2 regions of the Mycobacterium sp. WMMD1722 genome follow, and region 2 is predicted to be linked to the other one. Evidence: riboswitches for the same ligand, from Rfam matches in the RefSeq annotation. Region 2 holds a riboswitch; the other holds the start of a gene.

Region 1 (14,976 bases), 1.7 Mb from region 2:
GGCCCGCCGTCCATCTCCACCAAGGACTTCACGGCCGACTGGTACGGCCGGGTGCTGCACTTCGGCGTGCGGGAGCACGCGATGGGCTCGATCCTGTCCGGCATCGTGTTGCACGGGCCCACCCGCGCGTTCGGCGGCACGTTCCTGCAGTTCTCGGATTACATGCGACCCGCCGTGCGGTTGGCATCACTGATGGACATCGACACCATCTACATCTGGACCCACGACTCGATCGGCCTCGGCGAGGACGGCCCCACCCACCAGCCGATCGAGCATCTGGCCGCGCTGCGCGCCATCCCGAACCTGTCGGTGGTCCGCCCCGGCGATCCCAATGAGACGGCGTACGCGTGGAAGAGCATCATCGCCCGCGGAAACGGCAGCGGTCCGGTCGGTTTCATCCTGACCCGGCAGGGCATCCCGGTGCTGGAGGGCACCGACGCCGAGGGCGTGTCGAAGGGCGGTTACGTGCTCGGCGGCGGGGACGCCACCGGGGCTGACGTCATCCTGATCGGCACCGGCTCGGAGCTGCAGCTGGCCGTCGAGGCCAAGAAGCTGTTGGCCGACAAGGACATCAACGCCGCCGTGGTGTCGATGCCGTGCGTCGAATGGTTCGAGAGTCAGCCCAAGGAGTACCGCGACAAGGTGCTGCCCCCCAACGTCTCCGCGCGAGTCGCCGTGGAGGCCGCCATCGCCCAGAGCTGGTACAAGCTCGTCGGCGACACCGGTGAGATCGTCTCCATCGAGCACTACGGAGAGTCCGCCGACGACAAGACGTTGTTCCGCGAGTTCGGCTTCACCGCCGAAAATGTCGCCGCCGCCGCGGAGCGATCGATAGCCAACTGATCTTTCCTGGAAGGAACAACCGATGACTCAGAACGAGAATCTCGCCGCCCTGTCTGCGGCCGGCGTGTCCGTATGGCTCGACGATCTGTCCCGGGAGCGCCTGCAGACCGGCAACCTGCAGGAGCTCATCGACACCAAGAGCATCGTCGGGGTGACCACCAACCCGTCGATCTTCCAGGCCGCCCTGTCCAAGGGTGACGCCTACGACGCCCAGATCAAGGAGCTCGCCGAACGCGGCGCCGACGTCGATGCGACGATTCGCACCGTCACTACCGACGATGTGCGCAACGCCTGCGACGTGTTTGCCAAGATCTACGAGCGCTCCGGCGGCGTCGACGGCCGGGTCTCCATCGAGGTCGACCCGCGCCTGGCACACGAGACCGACAAGACGATCCTGCAGGCCATCGAGCTGTGGAAGATCGTCGACCGGCCGAACCTGTTGATCAAGATCCCCGCCACCGAAGCCGGCGTTCCCGCCATCGCCTCGGTTCTCGCCGAAGGCATCTCGGTCAACGTGACGCTCATCTTCTCGGTCGAGCGCTACCGCCTGGTGATGGACGCCTACCTGCAGGGCCTGGAGAAGGCCAAGGAGGCCGGCCACGATCTGGCCAACATCCACTCGGTCGCCTCGTTCTTCGTCTCGCGCGTGGACACCGAGATCGACAAGCGCCTGGAGGACATCGGCTCCGATGAGGCGCTGGCGCTGCGCGGACAGGCCGGCGTCGCCAACGCCCGGCTGGCCTACGCGGCCTACGAGGAGGTCTTCGTCGGCGGCGAGCGCTTCGAGAAGCTCAAGGCCGCCGGCGCACGGGTGCAGCGCCCGCTGTGGGCGTCGACCGGGGTGAAAAACCCCGACTACGCCGACACCCTCTACGTGACCGAGCTGGTCGCACCGAACACGGTGAACACCATGCCGGAGAAGACCATCGACGCGGTCGCCGATCACGGCGTCGTCACGGGTGACACGGTGACCGGCAAGGGCTCCGAGGCTCAAGAGGTCTTCGACAAGCTCGACGCCATCGGCATCGACCTCACCGACGTTTTCCTGGTGCTGGAGAACGAGGGTGTGGAGAAGTTCGAGAAGTCCTGGCACGAACTCCTCGAGGCAACGCAGGGCCAGCTGGACGAGAAGAAGTCCTAATATCGATGACCGAGTGGCGTAATCCCCTGCGGGACAAGCGCGACAAGCGGATGCCCCGGATCGCCGGGCCGTGCAGTGTGGTGATCTTCGGTGTGACCGGCGATCTGGCGCGCAAGAAGCTCATGCCCGCGATCTACGATCTGGCCAACCGAGGTCTGCTCCCGCCGACGTTCTCTCTGGTCGGATTCGCCCGGCGCGACTGGGCCGACGAGGATTTCTCCGAGGTCGTCCACGACGCGGTCAAACAGCACGCCCGAACGCCGTTCCGCCAGGAGGTGTGGGACCGACTGGCCGAGGGTGTCCGGTTCGTTCAGGGCACCTTCGACGACGAGAAGGCGTTCGAGCAGCTGGCCGAGACGCTGAACAAACTCGACGCCGAACGCGGCACCGGCGGCAATCACGCGTTCTACCTGTCGATTCCACCGAAGGCCTTTCCTCAGGTGCTCGAACAGCTCTCGCGCACCGGGCTGGCCAAGAAGGCCGACGGCCACTGGAGCCGGGTGGTCATCGAGAAGCCGTTCGGTCACGATCTCAAGAGCGCTGAAGAGCTCAACCACATCGTCAACGACGTCTTCCCCGAGTCGTCGGTGTTCCGCATCGACCACTACCTTGGCAAGGAGACGGTGCAGAACATCCTGGCGCTGCGCTTCGCCAACGAGCTGTTCGAGCCGGTGTGGAATTCGCATTACGTCGACAGCGTGCAGATCACCATGGCCGAGGACATCGGGCTGGGCGGGCGCGGCGGCTACTACGACGGGGTGGGTGCCGCCCGTGACGTCATCCAGAACCATCTGCTGCAGCTGCTGGCGTTGACCGCGATGGAGGAGCCGGTCAGCTTCTCCCCCGACGAACTGCAGGCTGAGAAGATCAAGGTGCTCTCGGCCAGCCGGCTCGCCGAACCGCTCGACCAGACCACGGCCCGCGGTCAGTACACGGCCGGCTGGCAGGGCGGTGAGCGCGTGGTCGGGCTGCTCGAGGAGGAGGGCTTCTCGTCGACGTCCACCACCGAGACGTTCGCCGCGATCACCGTCGACGTGGACACCCGCCGCTGGGCCGGGGTGCCGTTCTATCTACGGACCGGAAAGCGCCTGGGCCGCAGGGTCACCGAGATTGCGCTGATCTTCAAGCGGGCCCCGCATCTGCCGTTCGACGCGACCATGACCGAGGAGCTCGGCCAGAACGCCCTGGTGATCCGGGTCCAGCCCGACGAGGGCATCACGCTGCGGTTCGGCTCGAAGGTGCCGGGGAACCAGATGGAAGTCCGTGACGTGAGCATGGACTTCTCCTACGGTTCGGCGTTCGCCGAGGAGTCACCGGAGGCCTACGAGCGGCTGATCCTGGATGTCCTGCTCGGCGAGCCGTCGCTGTTCCCGGTGAACGAAGAAGTCGAGCTGGCGTGGAAGATCCTGGACCCCGCGCTGGATTACTGGGCGTCACACGGAAAGCCGGATCCGTACGAATCCGGCGGCTGGGGCCCGGATTCGGCGTTCGAGATGCTCAAGCGCACCGGTCGGGAATGGAGGCGGCCGTGATCATCGATCTGCCCGATACCGACACCGGCGCGATCAACAAGAAGATCCAGGCACTCCGCGAGGAGGGCGGCGCCATCACGCTGGGCCGCGTGCTCACGCTGGTCATCGCCCCGGACACCGAGGCGGTTCTCGAGGAGTCCATCGACGCGGCCAACGCGGCCAGCCGCGAACATCCTTGCCGGGTGATCGTGGTCGCCCCGGGTGATCGGCGGGCCGACAAGGCCCGGCTGGACGCCCAGGTGCGGGTGGGCAGCGATGCCGGCGCCAACGAGGTGGTGGTCCTGCGCCTGTCGGGACCGCTGGCCAATCACGCCAGCAGCGTGGTGATGCCGTTCCTGTTGCCCGATACGCCGGTGGTGACGTGGTGGCCGGACATCGCGCCGCCGGTGCCTGCCGAGGATCCGCTGGGCAAGCTGGCGCTGCGCCGGATCACCGACGCCACCAACGGCACCGACCCGCTGGCGTCGATCAAGGGCCGGCTGCAGGGGTATACCCCCGGGGACACCGATCTGGCGTGGAGCCGCATCACCTACTGGCGGGCGCTGCTGACCGCGGCGGTGGACCAGGCGCCGCACGAACCGATCAATTCGGCGCTGGTGTCCGGCCTCGAGGACGAACCGGCGCTGGACGTCCTGGCGGGCTGGCTGGCCAGCCGCATCGACGGTCCGGTGCGGCGTGCGGTCGGCGAACTGAAAGTCGAGCTCGTCCGCGACAGCGAGACCATCACGCTGAGCCGGCCCCAGGAGGGCGTCACGGCTAAGATCAGCCGTACGGCCAAGCCGGAGGCTTTGGTTCCGTTGGCGCGCAGGGAGACTCGCGAATGCCTGGCCGAGGACATGCGCCGCCTCGATGCCGATGAGATCTACTTCGAGGCGCTGCAGGGAATCGAGAAGGTGCAGTACATATGAGCCCGACCGTGCGCAAATACCCCGATAGCGATGCCCTGGTCAGCGCGGTCGGCGACCGGTTGGCCGACGAGATCACCGCGGCCCTGGACCAGCGCGGCCGCGCGGACATCGTGCTGACCGGTGGCGGTACCGGGATCAAGGTGTTGGCCCGACTGGCCGAACACCGCGACCGGATCGACTGGTCGAAGGTGCACCTGTACTTCGGCGACGAGCGCTTCGTGCCGGCCGACGACGACGAACGCAACGACAAACAGGCCCGTGCGGCGTTGTTGGATCCGGTCGGGGTACCGGCCGCCAACGTGCACGCGATGGCGGCGACCGACGGCGCCTTCGGCGACGATCTGGACGCCGCCGCCGAGGACTACGCCGAGGAGCTGGCCAAGCTCGGCAAGGGTGAGCTCACGCCGGCATTCGATGTCCATCTGCTCGGCATGGGGCCGGAGGGACACGTCAATTCGCTGTTCCCCCACACCGCCGCCGTGCGCGAGACCAGTCGCTCGGTGGTGGGCGTCACCGACTCCCCCAAGCCACCACCCAAGCGCATCACTTTGACGCTGCCCGCGGTCACGCGTTCGCGCGAGGTCTGGCTGATCGTTTCCGGCGAGGGCAAGGCCGAGGCCGTGGCCGCCGCCGTCGGTGGTGCCGATGCCGACGACTGGCCCGCCGCGGGAGCGGTCGGCCGCGAGGCGACGGTGTGGTGGCTCGACGAGGGTGCCGCAGCCAAGCTCTGATCGCCCATCGTGTCGGTGGGCCATGGCAGAATCGAACGCATGTTCGAGCCCGTGTTCTTCGTCGCGGAAGACACCACCGCCTCGCGCTCTGCGCTGGCTGCGGTGTCGGCGGCGAGCCGCGCCGAGAACCGGGCGGCCGCGGCGAGGCTCGTGGCGATCGGCGAACTATGGGCCATCCGGCTTGCCGAGTGCGGCGAACGTGCCGATTGGGTCGTCGACGCCGAAGCGGCGGTGACGGCGGAGATCGCCGCCGAATTGCGGATCAGCCAGGGCTTGGCCGGTAGCGCATTGCGGTACGCCCGGTCGATGAGCCGGATTCCCCGGGTCGCCGAGGTCTTCATCGCCGGGGACGTGGATGTGAACCTGTTCAAGACGATCGTCTACCGCACCGACCTGATCACCGACGCCGATGTGCTGGCCGCCGTGGACGGCGAACTGGCGGTGACGCTGCCGGCCTGGCCGTCGATGACGCGGTCACGTCTGGCACAACGCATCGACACGATCGTCCGGCGCCATGATCGCGACGCCGTCCGCCGGTCGCGCAAGGACTCTCTCGCGCAGCGCGAGGTGTGGATCGCCGACCGGTTCGACGGGCTATCCGAGATCAGCGCCACGGTGCTCACTCCGCACGCACACGCGTTCGGCCGGAAACTCGCGGCCCTGGCCGCCACGGTGTGCCCGCAGGATCCGCGCAGCTGCGAGGAGCGGCGGGCCGATGCGATCGACGTCCTCACCGCGGGCGGTGACCGCATCGCGTGCCGGTGCGGTCTCGCCGAATGCACCGCTGCGACGAAACCGGCAGCGGGTTCGGTCGTGATCCACATCGTCACCGACGGCGCCGACGGCGCGGAACTCGGCGGCGACGGTCTGCTCCCGCCCGAGGTGATCGCCGAACTGGTCAGGACCGCGAACATCCGGCCCGTCGCGCCGATGGACGCCGACGCCGAGCCCCGCTACCGACCGTCGCGGGCACTGGCCGACTACGTGCGCTGCCGCGATATGACCTGCCGCTTCCCCGGCTGCGATCAGCCGGCCACGCAGTCCGACATCGACCACACCCTGCCGTACGGCGAGGGCGGGCTCACGCATGCGTCGAATCTGAAATGTCTGTGCCGCCTGCATCATCTCTTGAAGACGTTCTGGGGCTGGCAGGACCGTCAGTTGGCCGACGGCACCGTGATCTGGCAGTCGCCGACCGGCCAGGTATATGTCACCACCCCGGGTTCGGCGCTGCTGTTTCCTGCGCTGTGCCGGCCCGTCGCACCGATCGTCGGCAGCGCCGCCACCCCACGGGGCGGGGACCGTACGTGGCGGATGCCGACGCGGCGACGCACCCGTGCGCAGGACCGCGCGGCACGAGTCCTCGCCGAGCGCCGACATAATCACAGCCAAGAGCACAGCCGACGCCGGGTCAGGGCCCAGCCCGACCACGGGGGCGATCCCCCACCTTTCTGAGCCGCGCCGGTCATACTGACCCGGTGGCAGACAAAGGGGGCAGACCTGTCCGCACGGGTCCGGAGCGCATCAGGAAGCTTGCGCAGGCGGCGCTGAACGCCGACGTCACCGTCGAGCAGGTGGACACCATCCTCGACGGGCTCAGTGAGACGCTCGACGACCTCAACAACTCGACGCGCAACCTCGACCACACCCTCGAGCGCTTCAACGCCACCATCAACCAGATCGATGCGCTCGCGCCGCGTCTCATCGCCGTGGTCGACCGCATGGAGGGCATCGTGTCGCGCGTCGAACGTCTCGTCGGCATGGGTGAGGCAGTCCTCGGACCGCTGGCCGCGACAGAGAATGCGCTCCGCGGCGGAGTCAACGCGATGCGCCGCACGATCGGCCTCTAACCCGACCATCCGCTGGATCGCCTGAGATCCCGGCGCGACGTCATCCCCTGATCGCACAGTTCGCTCCCAGCCTGCGTGCAGCGAACGCACGTAGCGTTCGAGTTGGGCGGATGCAGGGTGCCGAGGAGGACGGTGTGGCCGAGTCGAGGCTCAAGCGGCCGGCATGGGACGAGATCCTGCATCGCCGCTTCCGCGGCCTGCGCAGCCACGCGATCGGGAGATCATGCGCCACCGGAGTTCTGGAGCAGACCCGGCTCGGATCCGTAGACGTGTTCTTCTTGACCGGCAGCGCGCAGCGCGTCACCAGCACTGCGGGTGACGTGCGCGCGCTGCCGTCCGGGGTCGTCAAGGTGACCATGATGACGCACGGCGAAGGTCGGTTCAGTCAGGCCGGACGGCATCTCGTCGTGGAGCCGGACCAGTTCGCCGTCTATGACGCGTCGCGTCCCTATCAGCTGACGCTGCCGTCCGCCCAGTGGCGCTGCGTCGTTCTGACCCTTCCGCGCGCTGCCCTCGCGCTGCCCGGTGGACGCCTGGCACATGCGTCGCAGCAGGTGCACGACACCGATGGAGTCGGTCGTGCGTTGCGCGCCGTCCTCGGCGAGGTGGCCGGTGTGGTCGACACGTCACCGAGTGCGGCGCATCGGCTGGGTCTGGCGCTGGCGGCGCTGCTGTCCGCCACCCTGGCCGACGCCGGCGAATCCCCTTGCCGCGTCACGGAACTTGTGCAGCGCGCCGAGGTGCTGGACTCGATCCGGGAACGGTTGTCCGATCCCGCGCTGTCGACCAGCACACTGGCGCGCGCACATCACGTGTCGACGCGCACCCTTCAGCGGTTGTTCGAGACGGAGCCGCACGGCGTGGCGGGGACGATTCGGGACCTCCGCCTCGAAGCCATCCGCCGCGATCTGATCGATCCCGAGCTCGTCGGACAGTCGATCTCAGCGGTCGCCGCGAAATGGTGCGTGACAGATGCGTCCTGGCTGTCGAAGACCTTCCGCCTGCGGTACGGGATGGCGCCATCTCGGTACCGCCAGGTGGCGGTACCGAGATGAGTTCCGCTCAGGCGTGCTGCGTCCGGATCAGGTCGGCCGCCTTCTCCCCGATCATTACCGTCGTCGCGCCGGGGTTCACCGAGACGATCTTCGGCATGATCGACGCATCCGCCACGCGCAGACCGGTCACGCCGCGGACCAGCAGGTCGACGTCGACGACCGCCTCCACTCCGGTGCCCATCGCGCAGGTACCCACCGGGTGGTAGTACGTCCCGGTGGCCTGGGCGAGATAGCTGCGCAGGGCGTTTTCGCTCGTGACATCTGTTCCGGGCAGGACTTCGCGAGCCCGCCACGGGGCGAACGGCTCGCTCGCCGCGATCTGGCGAGCTACGTCGACGCCGTGCAACATCCGCCGCACATCCGACTCTTCGCCCAGATAGTTCGGATCGATCAGCGGCGGCGTGTCCGGATGCGCATCCACGATCCGGATCGATCCCCGGGAGTCGGGCACCGTGCAGACGCCGAACGTGTATCCGTTGTCCGGGGCGGCCAGGTGCGGCGGATGGAAGGGGATGTGGATGAACACGATCTGCATATCCGGCCCGTCGAGCGAGTCGTCACTGCGCCACAGCAGGGATGTCTCACCGTGATTGTTGCGGCCGGCGGGAATCGGCTGCGTCGCCTCGTAGACGACGCCGCACAACGGGTGATCGTGGAGATTGCGCCCCACCCCGGGCGAATCGAGAATCACCGGGACACCGGCGGCCGCCAGGTCGGCCGCCGGCCCGATCCCGGACAGCAGGAGCAGCCGCGGTGAGTCCACCGCGCCCGCGCTGAGGACCACTTCCAGCGCAGCATATGCCGTGCGCACGCGATCGCCGCAGCGGTAGGCGACGCCCACACAGCGGGTGCCGTCGAAGATCAGCCGATGCGCATGTGAATCGGTGGACACCACGAGGTTGGGCCTGTGCCGCACCGGATGCAGATACGCCGCGGCGGTGCTCTGACGCAATCCGCCGGTGATGGTCAGATCGTGCCAGCCCGCACCTTCTGCACAGCGTCCGTTGAAGTCCGCGGTGAGGGAATGGCCCGTTGCCGCGGCACCCTCAAGGAACACAGCCGACAACGGATTGGCGTTCTCGGCCCGCGCGGGCGCGGGAGCCAGCGGACCGTCGGTGCCGCGATACGCGGCGTCTGCGCCGGTGACCGCCTCCATGCGCCGGAAGTAGGGCAGCACGGAGGCGTAATCCCAGCCGACGCATCCGAACTTCGCCCAACCGTCGAAGTCGGCGGGAGTGCCGCGCAGGAAGATCATCGCGTTGATGCTGCTGCTGCCACCGAGCGTGCGCCCGCGGGGCCAACGGTGGGGCCGGCCCGCCGTCCCGGGCTGGGCCACCGTCTCGTAGGCATGGTCGACCTCGGTGCCCCACAACGCCGGCCAGGCGGTTGGCGCCGCGATCTCCGATCTGGTGTCCGCGGGGCCGGACTCGAGCAGCAGTACCCGCACCGCCGGATCCTCGGACAATCGGGCGGCCAGGACGCAACCCGCGGACCCCGCCCCGATCACGACGACGTCGTAGTGCTCGCGATCGATCCGCGATCGATCGTGGTCCAGGTGGTCGGAAGTGGGCATGGTTTCCTCCGTGTGCGTGGCATGAATCGGGTTGTCCAGAATCGGTTTTCGACCTCTGGATTCACGATTGCGCGCACGGGGCGCCGCGGCTTGCCCCTGCGCGCCGACGTGTTGTCGCACCGCGCCTTGGCCGACCGTGACGACGTGCACTAGCTTGAGGGACTAGAACCACGCGGGAGCGCACACCGAGTGCGCTGAGAGGACGGCTGACCGGCCGTCGACCGTACGAACCTGACCGGGTAATGCCGGCGTAGGGAGACGAATGTCCATGGAATCCCGTTCGGCCGTCGGCACGGCGGCGCCCCGGCGCTGGCGCGTCATCGACATCGTCGTGGCCAGCGTGCTCGCGGTGGCCTCCGGGCTGGTCTTCGTGCTGTGGAACATCGCGTCCAACCCGCTCGGCGCACCGCTGGCCGCGGCCGTGCCGGGCCTGCAGGCGCTCCTGGGCGGGGGTTGGCTGTTCGCCGGCGTGCTGGTCGGCCTGGTGATCCGCAAACCGGGCGCCGCCCTCTACGGTGAGCTCGTCGCCGCCACCGTCTCCGCCCTGGTCGGTAACCAGTGGGGTCTGTTGACCCTGGAATCCGGGCTGGTCCAGGGCCTGGCCGCCGAACTGGTCTTCGCGCTGTTCCTGTACCGCCGGTTCACCCTGCCGGTGGCGGTACTCGCCGGCGGCACCGCGGGGGTGGCGATGGCGGTCAACGACCTGATCCTCTGGTATCCGGGGTCGGGCACTCCGTTCGCCCTGGCCTACACCGTCGCCGGAGTGCTCTCCGGAATGGTCGTCGCGGGAGCGTTGTCCTGGTTCGTCGTCAAGGCCCTGGCCGGCACCGGGGCGCTGTCGCGTTTCGAGTCGGGCCGGATGGGGCAACGCCGCGACGCCGCGAGATGACCACACCGGTGCCGAGCGGCGGGGCCGCCGTCACCGCCCGCGGGTGGGGCTGGCGCCACGCCGGCCGGACGCGGTGGGCGGTGCGCGACCTCGACCTGACCGTGCAGCCCGGGGAACGGGTGCTGCTGCTCGGACCCAGCGGATCGGGCAAGTCGACGGTGCTGCAGGGGGTCGCCGGGCTGCTCGGAGGCAGCGAGGACGGGGACCAGGCGGGCCTGCTCACCGTCGACGGGCGACCGCCCCAGGAGCAGCGCTCCCGGATCGGGATGGTGCTGCAGAACCCCGACGCGCAGGTCATCCTGTCCCGCGTCGGTGACGACGTCGCATTCGGTATGGAGAACCACCGGGTCCCGCGCGAGCAGATCTGGCCGCGGGCCCGCCGCGCGCTGAACGCCGTCGGCCTGGACCTGCCCTTGACCCACGACACCGCGCAGCTGTCCGGTGGCCAGCAGCAGCGGCTTGCGCTGGCCGGTGTGCTGGCGATGAATCCCGGGCTGATCCTCCTCGACGAACCGACCGCGAACCTCGATCCCGCCGGGGTCGTCGAAGTGCGGGATGCGGTGGCCGCCGCCGCCGAGGCGACCGGTTCGACGCTGATCGTCGTCGAGCACCGGACCGCGGTCTGGCTGCCGGTCGTCGACCGGGTCATCGTGTGGGGCGCCGACGGGCACGTCGTGGCCGACGGCCCGGCCGAAGCGACGATCGCGGCGCAGCGCGACCGCCTCACCGCGGCGGGTGTCTGGGTGCCCGGCGAGCTGCCGCCGGCGCTGCGCCGGCACCGCCGCCCGCCCGGCGAATCGCTGCTCATCGCCGCCGATCTGGCCCTGGGCCATCGCTCGGGGCCGTGTCTGGACGCCGGCATGGACCTGGAGCTGCGCGCCGCCACCGCCACCGCCGTCACCGGGCCCAACGGCGCGGGTAAGACCACCCTCGCGCTCACCCTGGGCGGGCTGCTGCCTCCACGCGGCGGCCGGTTCACCGCCGCGGCGTCGTTCGCCCACTCGACGCGCCGGCTGGAACCGGTCCGGTGGCGCTCGCGTGAACTGCTGACCCGGATCGGCAGCGTCTTCCAGAATCCGGAGCACCAGTTCCTCACCGCCACGGTGTACGACGAGCTGGCGCTGGGCCCGCGCGCCCTCGGCCACGACCGCGCCGCCGTCGCGGCGACCGTGGACACGCTGCTGGAACGCCTCGGGCTGAGCCAACTCGCCGAGATGAACCCGTACACGCTGTCCGGCGGCGAGAAGCGCCGTTTGTCGGTCGCGACCGTGCTGGCCACCCAGCCCGCGGTGATCGTCCTCGACGAGCCGACCTTCGGTCAGGACCGCACCACATGGGCGCAGCTGGCGACGCTGCTCGCCGAGCTGACCGACGGGGGTGCGGCGGTGGTGGCGGTGACCCACGATCTCGACTTCGTCGCGGTGCTGGCCGACCGGCGCATCGACCTGCCGGCGTGGCATCCCGAACGCGCCGCGGAGCTCAGCCGGTGACGCTCAACCCGGTCGCCAGGCTCGCGACCGCGCTGGTGATCGCCGTCGGCCTGGCGCTCAGCCTGGACTGGGTGTCGGCGTTGACCGCGCTGGCGCTGGAGCTGGTGCTGCTGGTTGCCATCCGGGTTCCGTTGCGGCCATTGCTGTTTCGCGGCGCCCTGCTGGTATCGGCCGCCGCGCTGACCGCGCTGACCATCCTGCTCTACGGGCAGACGAGCGGCGCGGTGCACTGGCACTTCCTGCTCATCACCGTCAGCGACGGTTCGATCTCCCTGGCGCTGGACACCTTCGTGCGGGTGCTGGCCATCGCGCTGCCGTCCGTGGCGCTGTTCATCGACACCGATCCGACCGAGCTGGCCGACGGCCTCGCCCAGATCCTGCGGCTGCCTGCCCGGTTCGTCGTCGGCGCGCTGGCCGGGCTGCGGCTGGTCGGCCTGCTGCGGCAGGATTGGGCCCACCTCGGCTACGCCCGCCGAGCGCGGGGGGTTTCCGACCACGCCCGGATCCGCCGGGCGGCCGGCCAGGCATTCGCGCTGCTGGTGCTCGCGGTGCGGCGTGGATCGATGCTCGCCACCACCATGGAGGCCCGCGGCTTCGGCGCCCATGCCACCCGCACGTGGGCGCGGCCGTCGGTCCTCGGCTGGCGCGACGCGACCCTGATCGGCGCCGGATTTGCGATCACCGCCGTCGCGATCACGGTGTCGGTCGGCACCGGACACTGGAGTTTCATCGGTGCTCGATGACCTGGTGCGCCGGTTGACCGAGTCGGGCGCGCAGACCGTGCTCATCGACGGACGGTCGGGGGCGGGTAAGTCGATGCTGGCCGACCGCCTGGCCGCGAGCTGGGCTGCCGCGGTGATCGTGCGACTGGACGACATCTACCCAGGCTGGGACGGCCTGGCCTGGGCGGCCGAGCACATCCGCACCGAATTGCTCGTGCCCCGGGCCGGCGGGCGTCCCGGACGGTGGCGGCAGTGGGATTGGGACCGCGCGGCGCCGGCCGGGGTGCACACCGTCGAGCCCGGTGGTCGGCTGATCGTCGAGGGTGTCGGCACGCTGACCGCCGCCAACCGCGCGCTGGCGGACTTCGGCATCTGGGTGCAGACCCCCGACGCCGACCGCAAACGGCGGGCACTCGAGCGTGACGGCGACACCTACCGGCCGCACTGGGACCGGTGGGCCGCCCAGGAGGACGCCTTCATCGCCCGCCACCGGCCACGCGAACTCGCCGACGTCGTCGTGGCCGGTTAACCGCTGTTGCGCAGCGCGGTCGCCAGCCCGCTCATGGTCAGCAGGATGCCCCGCTGCACCAGTTCGTCCTCGTCGCCCGCCCGGTAACGCCGCAGCAACTCCACCTGCAGGTGGTTGAGCGGCTCCAGATACGGGAAACGGTTGAACACCGAACGGGCCAGCGACGGATTGTCGGCCAGCAGATCGTCCTGTCCGGTGATCAGGCGGTGCATGCGCAACGTGCGCGCATGCTCCTCGGTGATCTTGTCGAACACCCGTGCCCGCAGAGCTTCATCGGAGACCAGCTCCGAATAGCGCGCCGCGAGACCGAGATCCGACTTCGCCATCACCTGCGCCATATTCGACAACACGGTGCGGAAGAACGGCCACCGCCGGTAGAGGTCGCGCAGCGTCTCCAGCCGCGACTCGTCGTCGGCTTCCCCATCAGCGATGTACTGCTCGAAGGCGCTGCCGGTGCCGTACCACCCGGGCAGCATCACCCGCGACTGGCTCCACGCCAGCACCCACGGGATCGCCCGCAGATCGGAGATCTGCGTCGTCGGCTTACGCGACGCCGGCCGGCTGCCGATGTTGAGCGCCCCGATCTCGCTGACCGGGGTGGACGCCTTGAAGTAGTCGACGAAACCCGGTGTCTCGTGGACCAATTCGGCGTAGGCACGCTGGGCGCGGGCGGCCAGATCGTCGAGCACCTCGTAGGCCGGCTCCGCCTCCTCCCCCAGTCCCTCCACGTCCAGCAGCGTCGACTCCAGCGTCGCGGCCACCAGTGTCTCCAGATTGCGGTGCGCCAGGCGCGGTTCGGCGTATTTCGCGGCGATCACCTCACCCTGTTCGGTGATCCGCAGCGACCCGTTCACCGCGCCGGGGGGCTGCGCCAGGATGGCTTCGTAGCTCGGCCCGCCGCCACGGCCGACCGTGCCACCGCGCCCGTGGAACAGCCGCAACCGGATTCCGGTCTTGCGGGCCGACTCCACCAGATCCAGCTCGGCGCGGTACAGAGCCCAGTTCGCGGCCAGATACCCGCCGTCCTTGTTCGAGTCGGAGTAGCCGAGCATCACCTCCTGGCTGTCGGCCCGCGCGGTCACCATGGCGCGGTACAGCGGCAGGTCGAGCACGGCCTCCAGGATCGACGATCCGCGCTGCAGGTCGTCGATCGTCTCGAACAGCGGGACGATGCTGACCGGTGCAAACGGCTGATCTCCCGACACGTCCAGCAAACCCGCCTCCTTGAGCAGGATGGCCGCTTCGAGCATGTCCGACACCGACTGACACATCGAGATGATGTAGTTGGGCACGGCCTGGGATCCGAACACCCGCACCGCACGCGCCGCGGCCCGCACGATGTCCAGTTCTTTACGGGCCAGCTCCGACAGGTCGGCGCCCTCGGAGGTCAACGGTCGCCGGGTGGCCAGTTCGGCGGCCAGCAGATCGACCCGCTCGTCCTCGGACAGCGAGACGTAGTCGGCATGGACGCCGGCCCACGCCAGCAGTTCGGCGACCACCTCCTCGTGCACATCGGAGTTCTGCCGCATGTCCAGACCCGAGAGATGGAAACCGAACACACGCACGGCTTCGCGCAGCCGGAGCAACCGGTCATCGGCGAGCACCGAACTGCCGTGCGCGCGCAGCGAGGCATCGACGACGTCCAGATCGGCCAGCAGCTCGGCGGGGGTGTCGTAGCGGGCCAGCCCGAGATCGAGCCCGTGTTCAGGTTGC
Region 2 (14,976 bases):
GCCTCGGCCGCCCCCCGGCACCCGGCCGTATTGGGCAGCGCCATGATGCCGAGCCGGTCGAGCAGGTCGAGCACACCGGTACCGCCCTCGGCGTCGACCCGGCGCACCGCGACGGTGGTCAACTCGGTGCCCGACGCGACCAGCGCGGCTTCCAGGACGGCGAGGTTCGCCGCGCCGCCGGTGCCGCAGATCAGCCGGGATCCGAAGTCCCGGCCGGCGATGGTCAAGGTGGAATCAGCCACCCTGCACCGCCGTCACGACCTCGACGCGCGCGCCGTCGCGCAGCGGCGTGGCCCATTGGGCCCGCGGCAGCACCGACCAGTCCACGGCCACGGCGATACCCCGGTCCGGGAATCCCATTCGCGCCACCAGCTCGGCGACCGTCGTCGCGTCGTCGATCTCCACGTGTTCGTCGTTCACCGTGACGTTCATCGGACACCCCTCATGTCGTGACTCCCACCGTCTCGGCCAGGTCCGCGGCCACCCGCTGGGCGGTCCAGGGCGCCAGCAGGAATCCGTTGCGGCCGTGTCCGGCGGCCAGCACCGTACGGTCGTCGAGCCGATGGACCAGCGGCAGTCCGTCCGGTGTCATCGGCCGTAGCCCGGCGGCGCATTCGGCGAACTCGTACTCGCTCAGCGCCGGCATCACCGTGCAGGCGTCGTCGAGCAGGTCACGCACCCCGCTGACGGCCGGCGCGGTGTCGCGGCCGTGCTCGTACTGTGTCGCACCGATCACCACACCGTCGCGGCGCGGGACCAGATACACCTGTCTGCCGTGCACCCGCGCGCGAATCACCCGGCGCGGTACCGGCATACACCCGCGCCGCCACCGCAGCCGCAGCACTTCGCCCTTGACCGGCCGAATGGGCAGCCCTGGCCACAGCGCCGGGGCGTCGACCCCGTTGGCGATCACCCGCACGTCGACGTCGTCGACCGCGGACAGATCGGTTACCGCGGGCGCCCACCGCACGCCCAGCCGCTCGCACTGCGCGGCCAATGCGTCGACGAGGGCGCGGTTGTCGACGGCCAGTTCGGTGTCGGCGACGAAGCCGTGCCGGATGCCCTGCGCAAGCAGCGGTTCGATCTCGCGTGCCGCCGAGGTCAGTGTGACGGGGTGGCCCTGCGCGCCCAGCCATTGCCCGACCGTGCGCAGATCCGCGGCGTCGGCGCGGTCCACCGCCACCACCAGGGATTCGCGTGCGGTCACGACCTCGGGCGGGAGGCCGTCGAGGAAGCCGGTGTGCCACAGCCGCAGCGAGTCGAGGCCGAGGCGCAGGAGAGCCTCCTCACCGGGCCAGGCTTCGCTGTGCGGGGCGAGCATTCCGCCGGCCACCCAGGAGGCGCCTCGGTCGTGGCCGCGGTGCACCCGCACCGACCATCCGTCCTGGGCGGCGCGGCGGGCGACGGCCAGCCCGATCACACCGCCGCCGACGACGGCCAGGGTCCGCTCCACAAACACCTCCCTTCGCCGGCATGACCCGGATCAGGTTTGACGGTCAGGGCCGGCTGTCTGGCCCACTCTCAGTCCCGCGTCCCCGGGACTCCCGTGTCGGCGACCCACGGTAGTCGCTAGCGTTCGGATGTGCACGAAGCCGACCGACGCCCCGCGCCAGCGCTCACCGACGCCCGGCTGTATCTGTGCACCGACGCCCGTCGCGACCGCGGCGACCTCGCGGATTTCGCCGACGCCGCCCTGGCCGGCGGGGTCGACGTGATCCAGCTGCGGGACAAGGGGTCGGCCGGCGAGCAGCGGTTCGGACCGCTGGAAGCACGCGCGGAACTCGCTGCGCTGGAGATCCTGGCCGATGCCGCGCACCGGCACGGGGCGCTGCTGGCGGTCAACGACCGCGCCGACATCGCGCTGGCCGGGAACGCCGACGTCCTGCATCTGGGCCAGGACGATCTGCCGCTCGAGGTGGCCCGCGGCATCATCGGCGAGCGGCCGCTGATCGGACGGTCCACCCACGACCTCGACCAGGCCATTGCCGCCGTCACCGAGGACGTCGACTATTTCTGCGTCGGCCCGTGCTGGCCGACGCCCACCAAACCGGGCCGGCGGTCACCGGGGCTGGATCTGGTCCGCGCGGCGGCGGCACTGCAGACCGACAAGCCATGGTTCGCGATCGGCGGGATCGACGAGGAGCGGCTGCCCGAGGTGCTGGCCGCCGGCGCTCGGCGCATCGTGGTGGTCCGGGCCATCACCGCCGCCGACGACCCGGCTGCGGCCGCTAGGCGCCTTCGGACCGCTCTGACCGCCGACCGTTGACCAGCAGCGGAATGGACGCGGTGACGCTGCGCAACCGCTGCCAGCTGGCGGCGAACCCCGGGTGCAGCGGTAGCGAGTCGACCTCGTCCTCCCCCACCCAGCGCAGTTCGGCGCTCTCCCGGTTCGGCACGGTGTCGAGCTGCTCGGCGGCATCGGCGATCACGGTCGTATAGGTCCAGCCGCTGAATTCGGCGGTCACCACGGTGGTGCGCACGGTGAGTCGCTCGGCGGGCAGTCCGGCTTCCTCGTGCGCCTCCCGGACCGCGGCCTGTTCGGGCGTCTCGTGGCTGTCGCGAGCACCGCCCGGCAGCCCCCACGTTCCGCCCTGGTGACTCCACGGGGCCCGGTGTTGCAGCAGAACTGCCGCCGATCCGTCCGGCCGGGGCGCCCGCAGCAGCAGTCCGGCCGCTCCATGACGCCCCCAGAACCGTCCGCCACTTTCGGAGAACACCCAGCCGTCACCGTCCCCACGCACGAATACAGGATATGCGGCGATCCCTCCGACGGCTCTGTCCCGATTCGGCGCGCGGCGTACCGGTAACTCTTAGGATTCTCAGATACGTTGGACGGGTCGGAAAGTTGCCGAATAGATGAGGACCGCACACAGGTGACTGTGGAGTTGGCGCACCCGTCAACCGAGCCGCTGGCGTCCCGGTCCCCGACCACGCCGGCGCATCCTCGCTGGTGGTTTCTCTGGACCACCCCGGGCCGGATCCTGACCATCGGCTTGGTGCTCTCGGCGTTGGCGATCGCCAGCGCCCTGGCCACCTCGACCACGATCGACGATCGTCAGCAGGCGCTGACCACGGTGCTCGACCACACCGAACCGCTGTCGTTCGCGGCCGGGCAGCTCTACACACGGCTCTCGGTGGCCGATGCGGCGGCGGCCACCGCCTTCATCGCCGGCACCGAACCGCGCGACGTCCGGCAACGCTACGAGCAGGCGATCACCGATGCCGCGGTGGCCCTGACCCGGGCCTCGAGTGGTCTGACCGACGAGGACCTGGTGCAGCTGCTCGGCCGGATCAACGCCGAGCTCGCGGTCTACACCGGGCTGGTCGAGACGGCGCGCACCAACAACCGGTCGGGTAACCCGGTGGGTTCGTCGTATCTCTCGGAGGCCTCGTCGCTGATGCAGGCGAAGATCCTGCCGGACGCCCAGCGGCTGTACGAGCAGACCTCGGCGCGGGTGGACGAGGAGACGACCGCCTCGACGCGGATCCCGGCCCCGGTGATCCTGGTGGTGCTCGCCACCCTGCTGTTCGGGCTGTTCGCCAACCGCTGGCTGGCGCGGCGCACCCGGCGTCGGGTGAACGCCGGGTTCGTCGCGGGCGGGCTCGCGGTGCTGATCATGGTGCTCTGGGTCGGCACCGCACTGACCATCTCGACCGCCGACAGCCGCAGCGCCAAGGGCGCCGGCGCGGAGTCACTCAAGACGATCACCACGCTGGCCATCACCGCCCAGCAGGCCCGGGCGGACGAGACCTTGGCGCTGATCCGCCGCGGTGACGAGGATGTGCGCAAGCAGTCCTACTATCAGCGCATCGACGTGATGCAGTCGCAGCTGTCGGACTACCTCGAACGGGACAACGCGATCGACAAGACCGACCTGCTCGCGGCGGAGAAGCTGTTGACCCGGTGGCGGGCCGCCGACGACCGCATCAACGCCTACATCGCGGTCGGTAACTACCAGGCCGCCACCCAGGTGGCGCTCGGAACCGGGGAGGACGATTCGACGCCGGCGTTCGACGAGCTCAACGAGGCACTGAACAAAGGCATCGAGCAGAGTCGTACCCAACTGCGCAGCGACATCCTCAATGCCCGGCGGGTGCTCTCAGGTGCGACGGCGGGTGCGGCGGTGCTCAGTGTGATCGCGGCGATCGCGGTGGCGCTCGGGTTGTGGCCACGATTGAGTGAGTACCGGTGATGAAGCGCCTCGTTGCTCTCCTCGCCGCAGCGACGCTGCTGGCCGGCTGCGCGCAGGCCGGATCGACCGATGCCGCACCCGGTGTGACGCTGGCACCGCCGAGCCCGGCGGGTATGCAGGAGCTGCCGCCGGAGCCGGTTCGGGTGCCGATGCCCGCCAACAACGACTGCAACCGCACCGCCAGCCTCCGTCCGTTCCCCACCCAGGACGAGGCCGATGAGGCCGTCGCCAACATCCGCAACCGCGGCCGGCTCATCGTCGGCCTCGACATCGGCAGCAATCTGTTCTCGTTCCGGGATCCGATCACCGGGGACATCACCGGTTTCGACGTCGATATCGCCGGGGAGATCGCCCGCGACATCTTCGGCAGCCCGGCGCAGGTCGAGTACCGCATCTTGTCGTCGGCCGACCGGATCGCCGCGCTGCGCAACAATCAGGTCGACGTCGTCGTCAAGACCATGACCATCACCTGTGAGCGCAAGAAGCAGGTCGCCTTCTCCACCGTGTACCTCACCGCCAACCAGCGCATCCTGGCCCCGCGCGATTCGGCGATCACGCGGGCCGCCGACCTGTCGGGCAAGCGGGTGTGCGTCGTCAAGGGCACCACGTCGCTGCGGCGCATCCAGCAGATCAGTCCGTCACCGATCATCGTGGCGACGGTGACATGGGCCGACTGTCTGGTGGCGCTGCAGCAGCGGCAGGTCGACGCCGTCAGCACGGACGACGCGATCCTGGCCGGGCTGGTGTCCCAGGATCCCTATCTGCACATCGTCGGACCGAGCCTCAACGAGGAGCCCTACGGCATCGGCGTCAACCTGGAGAACACCGGCCTGGTCCGCTTCGTCAACGGCACCCTGGCGCGCATCCGCCGCGACGGCACCTGGTACGCGCTGTACCGCAAGTGGCTGACGGTCCTGGGTCCGGCGCCGTCGCCACCCGTGGCGAGGTACGTGGACTGATGTCTGACACCGAGGAGGAACCGGGCACCCAGCCCGCGAGCCTCGACGACCTCGAGCTGGATTCGATGTCGACGATGCGGCCGATGGCCACCCAAGCGGTGTACCGCCCGAACTTCGACGATTCGGACAGCATCGGCTTCCACACCGGGGACACCGAACCCCAGGATCACGCGACGACCATCGTGCGCACCCTCTCGCCGGTGCGCCGACTCGGTGGCGGACTGGTCGAGATCCCGCGGGTGCCGGCCAAGGATCCGCTCGAAGCGCTGATGACCAATCCGGTGGTCGCCGAGGCGAAGCGCTTCTGCTGGAACTGCGGACGCCCGGTGGGACGGTCCTCCTCGGACGGCGAAGCGCTGTCGGAGGGCTGGTGCCCGCACTGCGGCAGCCCGTATTCCTTCCTGCCGCAACTCAATCCCGGCGATATGGTCGCCGACCAGTACGAGATCAAGGGGTGCATCGCCCACGGCGGGCTGGGCTGGGTGTACCTGGCGTTCGACCACAATGTCAACGAACGGCCGGTGGTGCTCAAGGGTCTGGTGCATTCGGGCGACGCCGAGGCGCAGGCGATCGCGATGGCTGAGCGCCAGTTCCTGGCCGAGGTCACCCACCCCGGCATCGTCAAGATCTACAACTTCGTCGAGCACGAGGACAAGCACGGCAATCCCGTCGGGTACATCGTCATGGAGTACGTCGGCGGTGCGTCACTCAAACAGGCCAAGGGACACCGGCTTCCGGTCGCCCAGGCCATCGGCTACATGCTGGAGATCCTGCCGGCGCTGGGTTATCTGCACTCGATCGGTCTGACGTACAACGACCTCAAACCCGAGAACATCATGCTGACCGAGGACCAGGTCAAGCTGATCGACCTGGGGGCGGTGTCGACGATCAACTCGTTCGGCTATCTGTACGGCACGCCGGGTTATCAGGCACCCGAGATCGTGCGGACGGGTCCGACGGTGCAGAGCGACATCTACACCGTGGGCCGGACGCTGGCCGCGTTGACACTCGAATTGCGCACGCGCAAGGGCCGTTACGTCGACGGGCTACCTGAAGGCGATCCGGTGCTCACCCAGTACGACTCGTTCGCGCGGCTGCTGCGCCGGGCGACCGATCCGGATCCGCGGCGCCGTTTCGGCAGTTCAGAGGAGATGTCCTCGCAGCTGCTCGGCGTGCTGCGCGAGGTGGTCGCCAAGGACACCGGGGTACCCCGGCCGGGTCTGTCGACGGTGTTCTCACCGTCGCGTTCGACGTTCGGCGTCGACCTGCTGGTGGCCCACACCGACGTCTACGTCGACGGTCAGGTGCACTCCGAGAAGCTGACCGCCCAGGAGATCGTCAAGGCGCTGCCGGTGCCGCTGCTCGACCCGGCCGACGTCGGCGCCACCGTCCTGTCGGCGACAGTGCTCAGCGAGCCGGTCCAGACCCTGGATTCGCTGCGGGCGGCCCGGCACGGATCGCTGGACTCCGAAGGCATCGACCTGTCCGAATCGGTCGAGCTGCCGCTGATGGAGACCCGTGCGCTCCTCGATCTGGGTGACGTGGCGAAGGCGACGAAGAAGCTCGACGATCTGGCCGCGCGGGTGGGTTGGCGTTGGCGGTTGGTGTGGTTCCGCGCGGTCTCGGAACTGCTGTCCGGCGAGTTGGAGGCGGCGACCAAACACTTCACCGAGGTGCTCGACACCGTGCCCGGCGAGCTCGCGCCGAAGCTGGCGCTGGCCGCGACCGCGGAGTTGGCGGGATGGGACGCCGCACCCAGCGCGGAGCGCAATTTCTACCACACGGTGTGGGGCACCGACCGCGGTGTGATCTCGGCGGCCTTCGGCATGGCGCGCGCTCAATCGGTGCAGGGCGATCGCGACGGCGCCGTCCGCACCCTCGACCAAGTACCGGCCACCTCACGGCATTTCACCACGGCGCGGTTGACCAGTGCGGTGACGCTGTTGTCGGGCCGCTCGTCGAGCGAGATCACCGAACAGCAGATCCGCGATGCCGCGCGACGAGTGGAAGCCCTGCCCGACACCGAGCCGCGGGTACTGCAGATCCGCGCGCTGGTGCTCGGCACCGCGATGGACTGGCTGGCCGACCACGATGCGAGCACCAACCACATCCTGGGCTTTCCGTTCACCGAGCACGGGCTGCAACTGGGCGTGGAGGCGTCACTACGCGCACTGGCCAGAGTGGCCCCGACGCAGGCGCATCGCTATGCGCTGGTCGACCTGGCCAACAGCGTGCGCCCGCCGAGCGCTTTCTAGCGGCTAACCGTTCGAGTGTGCACTCCGGGCGACGAGTGTGCACTGAGGGTGACGAAACACGAAAACGCCCGCCCTGGACGCACGCTCAAAGCCGCCATTGCACACTCGAGGATCGAGAAGCCATCGCGTTGCGTACTCGGCGCAGGATGTCGTTCGGATGGTCCTCCTTGACCACGCGCACCACCGTCCATCCGGCCTCAGTGACGCGCTCGGCGCGGCGGATGTCCTTCGCATAGACCGACCGCCTGGTCTGGTGATGCTCGCCGTCGTACTCGGCGGCGACCATGCAGTCCTGCCAACCCATGTCCAGATAGACGAACGGAACGTCGCCGCCCGCCCGGACGGGGATCTGCGTCTGGGGAATCGGCAGCCCCGCGCGGATGAACAGCAGGCGCAGCCAGGATTCCTTCGGGGATTCCGCTCCCGCGTCGACCAGTTCGAGCACGGTCTCGAGCTGGCGCAGACCGCGCGCGCCGGGATGTCGCCGTGCCACCTGGCCGACGGAGTCGACGGTCAGGCCAGTCGCCCGAAAGAGCGCGTCGAGCCGTGCCACCGCGTGGCCGACCTCGCCCCTACGGCCCAGGTCGAACGCCGTCCGTGCGGCCGTGGTGACATGAAGACCGTTCACCAGCCGGCGTTCCCCCGCCAGCAGGACGTCGCGCCGCGTCGTGATGCCGCGTGGTGGGCGTGGGTTGGGGTGGATCAGCTCGATCGCGGTGGCCTCGTCGATCCAATTGGCCCCGTGCAGTGCGGCCGCCGCCAGCCCGCCGACGGTGGCCCCGCCACCCGCCCACAACCGGGCTGCCGCGACGCGTTGCCGCAGCGACGGCGTTGAGTTCTTCGACAGGTAGACGTCCGGAAAGAGCGCCCGGTACCGGGTGCGCAGCTGGTGTCGGCTCAACGTGCCGTTCGCGAGTGCCTCGCTACCGACGAAGGGCCCGCTCATCAGGGTCATGCCCGGACCCTGACCCACCCCTCCGACGTTCCCGCCCCCAGCAGCGGCGGTTGTCCACAGGAATGCCCGGGTTCGAGTGTGCGCTCCGGGCATCGAGTGTGCACTGAGGGTGACGAAACACGAAAACGGCCGCCCTGGGCGCACACTCGAGACCATCAGCGCACACTCGGCGCCGTCAGCGCACACTCGCCGATAGGCAGCCGACCGGATCGTCGAGCAGCGCGCGGAACGCCACCTCCGAGGCGCCGATCAACACCGACCGGTCGCCCAGTCCCGGCAGCACGATGCGCGGAGCCATACCGGGGATGCGCAGCGCCCGCGACGACATTTCTTCGCGCACATCGCGTTCGACCCAGCGGTACAGCGGCCGCAGGAAGCCGCCGAGCACGATGAGCTCCGGGTTGAGCAGGTTGACCACACCCGCGAGGCCGTGTCCGAGCCGGCGGCCCACCGCCACCAGCTCGGCCGGAGCCGCATCGAGCCGGTCCAGGTAGTCACCCACCTCGGCGAGCCGGTCGCTCGGGCACCCGACGGCGTCGGCCATCGCGGCAGCGCCGATCTCGGTCTCCCAGCAGCCGACCGCCCCGCAGTGACAGGTCCGCATCCCGGAGCCGAACGGCAGATGCCCGACCTCACCGGCGAATCCGGACATCCCGGTGACCGGACGACCGCCGGCGATCAGTCCGGCTCCGACACCGACTTCGCCTGACAGATAGACCAATTCGTCCACATTGCGGCCGACGCCGCGCAGGTGTTCGGCCAGCGCGCCGTGGTCGGCTTCGTTACCCAGGACCGGTCGCATCCCCAGGTCCAGCGCCTCGGCCAGCATGTCGGCCAGCGGCACGTCGCGCCAGTTCAGGTTGGGCGCCAACCGCACGGTTCCACAGTCGCGGGCGACGATGCCCGGCACGGCGACCCCGACGCCCACCAGAGCCGACTGTCCGGCACCGCGGAGGATGGCACCGGACAGTTGGTGGACCGTCGCCACGGTCGCCTGCGGGTCCCGATCGGACGGAACGTCGGCGCGGGCGGTGGCGAGCACCGCGCCGGCCAGTCCGATCAGCGCGACCCGCACTTCCGAGACCCGGATGTCGACAGCGAGGACGCAGGCCCGTGCGGTGGTGGTGACGCCGACCGACGGCCGGCCCGCCGCCGCCCGTTCCCCGGCGTTGGGCAGCTGCTGGCGAACCAGCCCGAGCTCCTCGAGCTCACCCACGAGATCGGCGATGGTGCTGCGGTTGAGCGCCATCGAGGTGGTCAGCTGCGACCGCGACAGCGGACCGTCCAGGTGCAGCCGGCGCAGCAGCGTGCTCAGGTTGTGCCGCCGGACCGTCTCCTGGTTGCGCACTCAGGCCAGACCGGTCGCGGAGCGCCGACGCCGGGAAATCGCGTCCACGCTGGCGGCGAGCAGCAGAACTCCACCGGTGACGAGGAAATTGATGTAGGAGGACTGGTTGAGCAGGCCGAGGCCGTTGGCGATGGTGGCGATCACGACGCCACCGATCACCGCGTCGACGGCTCTGCCCTTGCCGCCGAACAGGCTGGTGCCGCCGATCACTGCGGCGCCGACCGCGTAGAGCAGTGTGTTGCCCGCTCCGGAGGAGGCCGACACCTTGCCGGCGTACGAGGCGGCGATGATGCCGCTGAGCGCGGCCAGCGAGGAGCCGACCACGAAGACCGACATCCGGATCCGGTTGACGTCGATGCCGGCCCGGCGGGCCGCCTCCGGATTGCCACCGACCGCGTAGATGTGCCGTCCGTAGGAGGTCCGGGCCAGCACGGTGGTCAGCACGATGAGCAGGATCGCCACGATCGGCAACACGTAAGGGACACCGCGGATCTGGATGTTGGGGTTCACGCTCCGGTTCAGGCACAGCACGTAGGTGACGCCGAGCGCGACCACCGCGACCGCACCGATCCTGGCGGCCACCACGCCGAACGGCGCATGGTGCAGTCCCGCGGACACCTTGGCACGGTGCCGGTACAGCTCCAGTCCGGCGAATCCGAAGACCACGGCCAGCGCGCAGATCCAGCTCGCGGTGACCGACAGGTTCTGGATGGTGATGCCCCGGATCACCGGATCGTCGACCCGCACGGACCCGCCCTCGCCGATGAGTTTCAGTGTGACGCCCTGCAATCCGAGGAAGAAGGCCAAGGTCACCACGAAGGAGGGGATGCCCAACCGGGCCCGCAGCACGCCGATGGCCAGCCCGATGAGCGCCCCGCAGGCCACACCGGCCAGTATCGCGGCCCACCACGGCCAACCCAGGTCGACGACCGTCAGCGCCATCGCACATGCGGATACGCCGCCGGCCACCCCGGCGGAGAGATCGATGTCGCCGAGCAGCAGGACGAACACCAACCCCATCGCGAGCACGCAGATCGATCCGGCCTGGGTGACCAGATTGGCCAGGTTGAGCGCCGAGAGGAACCGGTCGTTGGCGAAGGCGAACACCACGAACAGCACCACGAGTCCGAGAACGGCGGGCAGCGAACCCATATCGCCACCGCGCACCCGTCTGACATAGGCGCGGACGGCTTCGGTGAAGCTCTGCTCGGTGCGCATATCGGCGGCGAAGTCGGCCTCGGCGAGTTGCCGGTTGAGTGTCGTCATCGGAGGTCCCTTCGCATCTACTGGGCGGCCTCGGCCGGTGCGAGGCCGAGGCTGCCGGAACGGCCCGCGGTGATCAGCTCGACCACCTGGCTGTGGGTCACCTCGGCGGCCGGCACCTCGGCCGCCACCCGGCCCAGGTACAGCGCGCAGACCCGGTCGGCGACCTCGAACACATCGGCCAGATTGTGGGAGATCAGCACCACGCCCACGCCTTGATCGGCCAGCCGCCGCACCAGGTCGAGCACCTGACGGGTCTGGGCCACCCCCAGCGCGGCGGTCGGCTCGTCGAGCAGCACCACTTTCGAGTTCCACAGCACCGATTTGGCGATCGCGACGGTCTGCCGCTGCCCACCCGAGAGACTGGACACCGGCTGGCGCACCGAGGTGACGGTGCGGACCGACAGCGAGGCGAGTGCCTCGCGGGCAAGGGTTTCCATGGTGGCCTCGTCGAGCATGCCGCGCCGTCTGAGCTCCCGACCCAGGAACATGTTCGAGACGATGTCGAGGTTGTCGCACAGCGCAAGGTCCTGGTAGACCACCTCGACACCCAGTGCCGCAACGTCGTTCGGCCCGTGCGCGGTGACCGGCCGCCCGTCGAACAGATAGGTGCCGCTGTCGATCGGGTGGATGCCGGCGATCGTCTTGACCAGCGTGGACTTACCGGCCCCGTTGTCGCCGACCAGTGCGGTGACCTCCCCGGGATACACCGCGAAGTCGACATCGTGCAGGACGTGGACCACGCCGAAACTCTTGTTGACGCCCCGCAGTTCGAGCAGCGGTTCGGTCATGTCAGCCGATCCCGGCAGCCGTGCACATCGCAGCGAACTGGCCGGTGCACACGTCGTCCTTCGACTGCCCGCCGTCGTCGAAGACCACACTGATGTTGCTCTTGGTGATCGGCTGCGGGTCCAGCAGCACCGAGGGCACGTCGCGGTTGCCGGTGTCGTCGCGGGAGGTCGCCGTCGTCTGCACCTGTTCGCCCCTGGCCAGGGCGATGGCGGCCTTGGCCAGCGCTTCGGCTTCCTCGCGGGCGGATTTGTAGACGGTCATGCACTGGGTGCCGGCGACGATGTTCTGCAGACCCTCCACCGTGGCGTCCTGACCGGTGACCGGAACCTGGCCCGCCCGCTGGTTCTTCTCCAGGATCGAGATCACCGAACCGGCCAGACCGTCGTTGGCGGCGTACACACCGTCGACCTTGCCGTCGGCGGCGGTGTACATCTGCTCGAAGATGGTGACGGCCTTGTCGGTGTCCCAGTCCGGCACCGCCTGCTCACCGACGATCCGGATGCTCGGCGTCTTGTCGATCACCGAGTGCGCGCCACCGGAGAACAGGGTGGCGTTGTTGTCGGTGGGGGAACCGTTGAGGAACAGCACATTCGACGGCCGGCCGCCCAGACAGTCGACGAGTCCCTGACCCTGCAGTTCACCGACCTTGGTGTTGTCGAAGGAGATGTACGCGTCGGCCGATCCGCCGAGGGTGAGCCGGTCGTAGTCGATGGTCTTGACGCCCTGGGCGGCCGCCTTCTGCTGGATCGAGGCCCCGCTGTCGGAGTCGAGGTTGACGATGGCCAGCACCGTGACGCCGTCGGCGATCATGCTGTCGGCGATGGTGGCCATGTTGTCGGCCGAGCCCTCGGCGTTCTGGATGGTGTAGGGCACGCCGGCCTGTTCGAAGGCACTCTCCAGCGCCGGCCGGTCCTTGGTCTCCCACCGCACCGAGGATTTGGTGTCGGGCAGGATCACGCCGATCTTGCCGGCCTGGTTCTGTCCGTCACCTCCCCCGCCGCCACCGTTGCTGCCGCACGCGGTGAGGGTGAGCCCCGCCCCGACGACGACTGCGAGCATCAGTCCGCTCATCTTCTTCATGATTCGCCTCTCTTCGACGGGTCTCTCAGCCACATTGAGGCCACACGAGGCCACCTTGGGTTTGTTGTTTCGGACAACATATAGCGTGACGCACGTCACGTCTACGGTTTGCGCCGATCTTGCCTCAGCGCGCCCCGAGCAGATGCTCGATGGCCAGCTGATTGAGCCGCACGAATCCGAAACCCTTTGCGCCGAAATATGCTTCGGCGTCGAATTCTTCGTAGGCGCTCCGGTCGGCCAGCAGCTCCCGGTAGCCCTCACCGGCATCTAGGGTCGGCCGCCGCAGCTCGTCGACACGGGCGGCTTCCAGGGCCGCGGCCACCTCGGGGTCCGACCGGAAAGCGGCCGCCCGCTCTTTGAGCAGCAGATACATCCGCATATTCGCCGCCGCCGACGCCCACACCCCGTCGACGTCCTCGGTGCGGCTGGGTTTGTAGTCGAAGTGGCGTGGGCCGTCGTAGGCCGGGCCGCCCCCGGGGCCACCGTGTTCGAGCAGTTCGACCAGGGAGAAGGCGTTGATCAGATCGCCGTGCCCGAAGACCAGGTCCTGGTCGAACTTGATGCCGCGCTGCCCGTTGAGATCGATGTGGAAGAGCTTGCCGCAGTAGAGCGCCTGGCTGATTCCGTGCAGGAAGTTCAGCCCGGCCATCTGCTCGTGGCCGGTCTCCGGGTTCACCCCCACCAGATCCGGGCGGGCCAGCGTGTCGATGAACGCCAGCGCGTGACCGACGGTGGGCAGCAGGATGTCCCCGCGGGGCTCGTTGGGCTTGGGCTCGATCGCGAAGCGCAGCGGGTAGCCCTGGTCGACCACATACGCGCACAACAGATCCAGCGCTTCGCGGTAGCGCTCGAACGCCGCGCGCACGTCCTTGGCGCTGTCGTATTCGCTGCCTTCCCGCCCGCCCCACAGCACGAAGGTCTGCGCCCCGAGTTCCGCGGCCAGGTCTATGTTGCGCAGCACCTTGCGCAGCGCGAACCGGCGTACGCCACGGTCGTTGCTGGTGAACCCGCCGTCCTTGAACACCGGATGGGTGAACAGGTTCGTCGTGACCATGGGCACCACCATGCCGGTGGCCTCCAGCGCCGTGGTGAGCCTGCCGATCTGCGCGCGCCGCTCGGCGTCGGAGGCACCGAATCCGAACAGATCGTCGTCGTGGAAGGTCAGCCCGTAGGCGCCCAATGCGGCGAGGCGTTCGACGGCCTCGACCACATCGAGCGGCGGACGGGTGGCCGCACCGAACGGATCGCCGGCGGTCCAGCCGATCGTCCAGAGGCCGAACGAGAATCTGTCCGCCGGCCCCGGGCGCGGACCGGACTGCGCGACAATCGCCGACTCGGTGAGGGACATCGCCGCCTCCTGGTTGAGATGGATGTGGATTTGTTCTGGCGGCGAACTTAAGATGTGGTCCATGTCACTGTCAAGGGTCGACCCGGCCCCGACCGGAACCAGCAGCGACGACGTCCGGCGGCGCAATCTCTCGGCCGTGCTGACCCTGGTGCACCGCAAGCGGTCGATCAGCCGGGCGGAACTCACCCGGCGCACCGGCCTGTCGCGGTCCACCGTCAAGGATCTGGTCGAAGAGCTCAGCGCCGCGGGTCTGGTCGGCGAAACCCAGGGCACCGCGGCCTACGGGGTGGGCCGGCCCAGTCCGCTGGTGCATCCCCGCGAACAGGTGCTCGGCATCGCGGTGAACCCCGAGATCGACGCGATCACCGTGGCGTTGGTGGCGATGGGCGGGGCGGTCCTCGACGTGATCCGCGCACCGACGACCGGGGTGCCGACCGCCGGGGACACCGTGTCGGTGGTGGTGGACGCCGTCGCCGGACTGCGCGCGGCGCTGGAACCGGAATGCGCCATCGCGGGTATCGGTGTGGCCGTCCCCGGACTCGTCCACGCCGCGGAGTCGACGGTGCGGATGGCACCGCACCTCGGCTGGCACGACGAGCGCATCGGCGACATGTTGACGCAGGCCACCGGGTTGCCGGTGCGTGCCGCCAACGACGCCAACGTCGGCGCGGTGGCCGAGCATCTCTTCGGTGCCCATCCGCAGGCCGACCACATGATCTACGTCAACGGCGGCGCCGGCGGGATCGGCGCCGCGTTGGTGATGGCCGGTGACGTGCTGCCGGG

The links. Region 2 has a riboswitch for thiamine pyrophosphate ahead of thiO (glycine oxidase ThiO). Riboswitches for the same ligand answer to the same signal wherever they lie in the genome.
Region 1: another riboswitch for thiamine pyrophosphate. It lies ahead of ACN27E_RS06560 (ECF transporter S component); the one in region 2 lies ahead of thiO (glycine oxidase ThiO).

What each region holds. Positions count from the first base shown of each region.
Region 1 is NZ_CP186056.1:1,407,661-1,422,636, forward strand. It holds gene tkt (transketolase) at 1-843, shown strand, start outside; gene tal (transaldolase) at 866-1,984, shown strand; gene zwf (glucose-6-phosphate dehydrogenase) at 1,990-3,516, shown strand; gene opcA (glucose-6-phosphate dehydrogenase assembly protein OpcA) at 3,513-4,424, shown strand; gene pgl (6-phosphogluconolactonase) at 4,421-5,155, shown strand; gene ACN27E_RS06540 (HNH endonuclease signature motif containing protein) at 5,195-6,610, shown strand; gene ACN27E_RS06545 (ATPase) at 6,634-7,005, shown strand; gene ACN27E_RS06550 (helix-turn-helix domain-containing protein) at 7,116-8,060, shown strand; gene ACN27E_RS06555 (GMC family oxidoreductase) at 8,068-9,633, opposite strand; TPP riboswitch at 9,796-9,907, shown strand; gene ACN27E_RS06560 (ECF transporter S component) at 9,896-10,522, shown strand; gene ACN27E_RS06565 (ABC transporter ATP-binding protein) at 10,519-12,012, shown strand; gene ACN27E_RS06570 (energy-coupling factor transporter transmembrane component T family protein) at 12,009-12,755, shown strand; gene ACN27E_RS06575 (hypothetical protein) at 12,745-13,263, shown strand; gene ppc (phosphoenolpyruvate carboxylase) at 13,260-14,976, opposite strand, start outside.
Region 2 is NZ_CP186056.1:3,068,620-3,083,595, forward strand. It holds gene ACN27E_RS14770 (thiazole synthase) at 1-242, opposite strand, end outside; gene thiS (sulfur carrier protein ThiS) at 235-432, opposite strand; gene thiO (glycine oxidase ThiO) at 443-1,453, opposite strand; TPP riboswitch at 1,444-1,558, opposite strand; gene thiE (thiamine phosphate synthase) at 1,583-2,266, shown strand; gene ACN27E_RS14790 (NUDIX hydrolase) at 2,229-2,741, opposite strand; gene glnX (protein kinase G-activating protein GlnX) at 2,874-4,193, shown strand; gene ACN27E_RS14800 (glutamate ABC transporter substrate-binding protein) at 4,193-5,152, shown strand; gene ACN27E_RS14805 (serine/threonine-protein kinase PknG) at 5,152-7,407, shown strand; gene ACN27E_RS14810 (hypothetical protein) at 7,493-8,353, opposite strand; gene ACN27E_RS14815 (ROK family protein) at 8,538-9,710, opposite strand; gene ACN27E_RS14820 (sugar ABC transporter permease) at 9,711-10,976, opposite strand; gene ACN27E_RS14825 (ATP-binding cassette domain-containing protein) at 10,994-11,764, opposite strand; gene ACN27E_RS14830 (sugar ABC transporter substrate-binding protein) at 11,766-12,845, opposite strand; gene xylA (xylose isomerase) at 12,970-14,193, opposite strand; gene ACN27E_RS14840 (ROK family protein) at 14,255-14,976, shown strand, end outside.